2 regions of the Desulfovibrio sp. SGI.169 genome follow, and region 2 is predicted to be linked to the other one. Evidence: riboswitches for the same ligand, from Rfam matches in the RefSeq annotation. Region 2 holds a riboswitch; the other holds the start of a gene.
What was found. Region 2 has a riboswitch for cobalamin ahead of ACQRA4_RS00230 (sirohydrochlorin cobaltochelatase). Riboswitches for the same ligand answer to the same signal wherever they lie in the genome.
Positions count from the first base shown of each region.

Region 1: another riboswitch for cobalamin. It lies ahead of ACQRA4_RS03970 (anaerobic ribonucleoside triphosphate reductase); the one in region 2 lies ahead of ACQRA4_RS00230 (sirohydrochlorin cobaltochelatase).

Region 1 is NZ_JBNPLS010000005.1:33,373-35,569, forward strand. It holds gene ACQRA4_RS03965 (HU family DNA-binding protein) at 1-152, shown strand, start outside; cobalamin riboswitch at 590-771, shown strand; gene ACQRA4_RS03970 (anaerobic ribonucleoside triphosphate reductase) at 896-2,197, shown strand, end outside.
Region 2 is NZ_JBNPLS010000001.1:54,969-57,165, forward strand. It holds gene ACQRA4_RS00225 (30S ribosomal protein S1) at 1-634, opposite strand, end outside; cobalamin riboswitch at 802-1,034, shown strand; gene ACQRA4_RS00230 (sirohydrochlorin cobaltochelatase) at 1,084-1,992, shown strand; gene ACQRA4_RS00235 (phenylacetate--CoA ligase family protein) at 2,087-2,197, opposite strand, start outside.

The DNA.
Region 1 (2,197 bases), on a different contig from region 2:
AACTGACCCTCACCGGCTTCGGCACTTTCGCCGTGGAAAGCCGCAACGCCCGCCAGGGCCGCAACCCGCGCACCGGCGCCACCCTGACCATCCCCGCCTGCAAGATGGTCAAGTTCCGTCCCGGCAAAATGCTCAAAGACGCCCTGAATTAGAAGTCAGTCCACGGTTCGCATGAAATGACTTCCGCCGGGCGGGAGCCCGGCGCGGCGTGAAAAACGCCGTAACTGAGCCAAAAACCGCATTTTGGGACGAATGCGCTCCATAATCCGGCTCTTGGCCGAATTGCGAAATGACTTCCAGATAGTTTCAGCTTGAAAGGGGTCTGCCGGCAGCTCACGCTTGGTCGGCAGACCCCTTTCAAGCTGAGCATGCTTCGGATTCAGCCCGCATCAGGGCATTTCGCGCATGAAATGCCCTGCGGAAAAATCTCCCCTTCTACCGACAAGCAAAAAGCATGGCGTATTTTTTAATGAGGGAATTTGCCGGGTTGTGCTCGCGTGATAAAAAATACATTATATTTCAATATGTTGCTACAAAGCAAGGAAGGCTTTTTTTGCGCCCCTCATTGACAGAAGGGGAGTGTTTTGACTATTTCTAGACTCGCGGAAGCGCCCTTCGGGGCTTCATAGGGAATCCCGTTCAAATCGGGAGCGGACCCGCCGCCGTACGCCGAACTGATGCCGCTTTTCCCCGCGCGCCACTGGACTTGTGCCGGGAAGGCCGAAAAGCGAGCCGGCAAGCCGGAAGACCTGCTTTCGCACATCGTTTCCGAGGATGGATCATCGGCAACGGGGCTTTTGCCGACAGATCCGACAATGAGGATCAGACTCCTCCTCCGCCCTCCTCTTTGGGGGAGGTATTTTTACCGTACCAGCCCCCATGCCCGGAGTATTTCATGCCCGCCACCATCATTAAACGGGACGGCGCGTCCGCGCCCTTTGATTCCGTCAAGATTCTCAACGCCATCACCAAGGCCAATCAGGCCGTGGGCGGCGAGGACATGTCCCCCACCGATCTGCTCTTCGTCACGGAAAAAGTCTGCAAAAAGCTGGAAGAACGCAACCTCCGCCATGTGGAAGAAATTCAGGATGTGGTGGAGGAAAGCCTGATTCAGTACGATTACGCCAAAACCGCCAAGGCGTATATTCTCTACCGCGCCGAGCACGCCAAGATACGCAACGCGGAATCCTATCTCATGGACATTTACAAAAAGCTGACGTACTCCCCGGCCATCCGGGAGGACATCAAGCGGGAAAACGCCAATATCGACGGCGACACGGCAATGGGCACCATGCTCAAATACGGTTCCGAGGGGTCCAAGTTTTTTATCGACAACTACATTCTGCCCAAGGACGCCTCGGCCGCGCATGCCAACGGCGATATTCACATTCATGACAAAGATTTCTACATGCTCACGGAAACCTGCTGCCAGATCGACCTGATCCCGCTGTTCAAAAACGGTTTTTCCACCGGGCATGGCTATCTGCGCGAGCCCAATTCCATTGAAAGCTATTCAGCCCTGGCCTGCATCGCCATTCAGGCCAACCAGAATGAAATGCACGGCGGCCAGAGCGTGCCGCATTTTGATTTTGCCATGGCGCCCGGCGTGGCCAAAACCTACGCCAAGGAATACCGCAAGGCTTTCTGCGCCTGCCTGCGCATCGCGGGCGGCCTGGACGCCGCCTCGGCCGCAACGCTGACGGAGGAACTGCTGAAGGCCGCCGGCCTGCGCCCGACCGTCGCCATAGACCGGGCCGGGGCGGAGGCTCTGGCCCGCGCACTGGACGAGCGCGCGCCCGCGGAGTGGCGGGAGCTGGCCGGACGCGCCCATGCCTATGCCGCGGAGGAAGCTCTGGGCAATACAGACCGCCGCGTGTATCAGGCTATGGAAGCCCTGATTCACAATCTGAACACCATGAATTCCAGGGCAGGAGCACAGGTGCCGTTCAGCTCCATCAATTATGGCACGGATGTTTCCGTCGAGGGCCGCATGGTGGTGAAAAACCTGCTCCATGCCACCCAGGCTGGCCTGGGCAACGGCGAAACCTCCATTTTTCCGGTGCAGATTTTCAAGGTCAAGGAAGGGGTCAACTACAACCCCGGCGATCCCAATTACGATTTGTTCAAACTGGCCATGGAAACTTCGGCCAAGCGTCTTTTCCCCAATTTCAGCTTCATTGATGCGCCGTTCAACCTC
Region 2 (2,197 bases):
TGTTTTTGGCCTTGCCCTGGACAATCTGGCCCTCTTCCAGGGTGCGCAGCAAATCCTGCCGCTTGGAATCGCGCTCCTCTTCCAGCAGCACGCGGCGGGACACGATGACGTTGCTGCGGCGGCGGTTGATCTTGAGCACGCGAAATTCAAATTCCTGATTGACAAGGGCGTCCATGTCCGGCACGGGCCGCAAATCCACATGGGAACCGGGCAAAAACGCCTCCACCCCGCCGATGTCCACCGTATAGCCGCCCTTGATGCGGCGCACGATGTGGCCCTTGATGACCCTGTTGTTTTCCTGCACGTCTTCAAGCTGGTCGAAGACCTGCATGCGCTTGGCCTTTTCAAAGGAGAGGGTGATGGTGCCGTCCATTTCGTTCTTGCGCACCACATAAACGTCCACCCGGTCGCCCACCTTGACGATCATGTTGCCGGCGGGGTCGCGAAATTCGGCCGCGGGGATCTGCCCCTCGGACTTGAAATTCACGTCCACCAGCACGTTGTCGTCATCCACGCGGACGATTTCGCCTTTGGTGATGGAGCCTTCCTCAAGGTCGCCAAAATCGGGATTGAGATAGTTTTCGAGGGCGCTTTCGAAATTGATTTCGTCGTGCCCGGTTTCCTTGTCTGCCATCTGCCATGCCTCCAAATAATTTCCCCTCACTGGGAGAGTGGGAAAAACTATCAGAGCGCCGGGAAAAGCACAAGCAAAATTGTCCGCCGCGACATTGCCGAAGATGCCGCCCGCCGTGACGCGGCCCGCCTGAAAACGGCCCCAGCCGGCTTGACTTTTGCGGCGCCCTGTTGTCCTCTGCCGTCTGTAGCGGGGAATTCCGTGCAAATCGGAAACAGTCGCGCTGCGGTAAGAGGGTACAGAGCTTCTTCGCCCCCGAAAGGCTTTCGGCGGGCGCGACAGCCAGCCGTGCACGCGGTGAAGGCGAAGCCGAGGCGCGGGGCCGTTGTCCCGAAATTTCGCGGAACGCCGGCCCCCATATCCCTCAAGTCCGAATACCCGCCGGCGGAACGCCACTCGCGTCGCCGCCATCTCCCGTCACCTTTCAACGCATGATTGAGGAGGCAGCCATGTTTTGTACCCTGCGCAAATTTCCACGCTTTTTGCCGCTTTTTCTGCTTCTGCTGGCTTTTGCGGCCGCGCCCGCCCAGGCGGCTGAGCAAAAGGCCCCCAAGGAAGGCGTGCTGCTGGCGGCTTTCGGCACCAGCGTGCCCGAAGCCCTGCCCGCGTTCAAGGCCGTGGACGCGAGCTTCAGGGCCGCATTTCCGAACAGCCCCGTGGTCTGGGCCTACACCTCGCAGATCATCCGCCGCAAGCTGGCCAGTCAGGGCCAGCCCGCGGGCGGCATCAGCGACGGGCTGGCCGCGCTTGCCAGAGAGGGCGTAAAAGTGGTGCGCGTGCAGTCCCTGCATGTGATGGCCGGCGAGGAATTCACGGCGCTGGAGCGGGCGGTGCTGCTCGACCTGCGAAAGCATCCCGGTCGCTTTGAGGCCGTTTATCTGGGGCGCCCCCTGCTGGAATCGCGTCAGGACGCCCAGGGCGTTTCCAGGGCCGTGCTGGCGGGCATGGACAAACGCCGGCGGGACGAGGCCGTGGCGCTCATGGCCCACGGTCAGGCCCACGGACGGGCGGATCTGGTTTTTGAGGGCACGCGGGCCCTGTTTAAGGAAAGCGACCCTCTGGTCTTCATGGCCACGGTGGAAGGCGCGCGCGGCTTTGACGACCTGCTGGCCGAACTTAAGGCCCGCAAGGTCAGAAAAGTCTGGCTGCAGCCCCTGATGGTGGTGGCCGGGGATCACGCCCGCAATGACCTGGCCGGGGCGGAGGAAGACTCCTGGGCGTCCAGGCTCAGGGCCGCCGGATTTCAGGTGGAGGTCAACCTCAGGGGCCTGGGCGAACTGCCCGGCGTATGCCATGTCTTTGTGGCCCACGCCAGGGAAAATCTGGACGATCTGACCAGGGAGCCCAAAAAGCGGTAAGGGCCGTCCGCAAGGGCCGTTCGCTTTTTTCCAAAGAAGCGGACGGCCTTTTTCACAGCGGCGCGCGACATGCCCGTAAAGTCCGGCCGCGCTCTCAGCGCCTGTCCACAATGCGCTTGGACTTGCTGAAGGTGCGCGGCAGGCTGGCGTAATCGGCCACCCGCACCTCCATACGCGCCAGGATGGCCTTGTGCAGCCGTCGCTC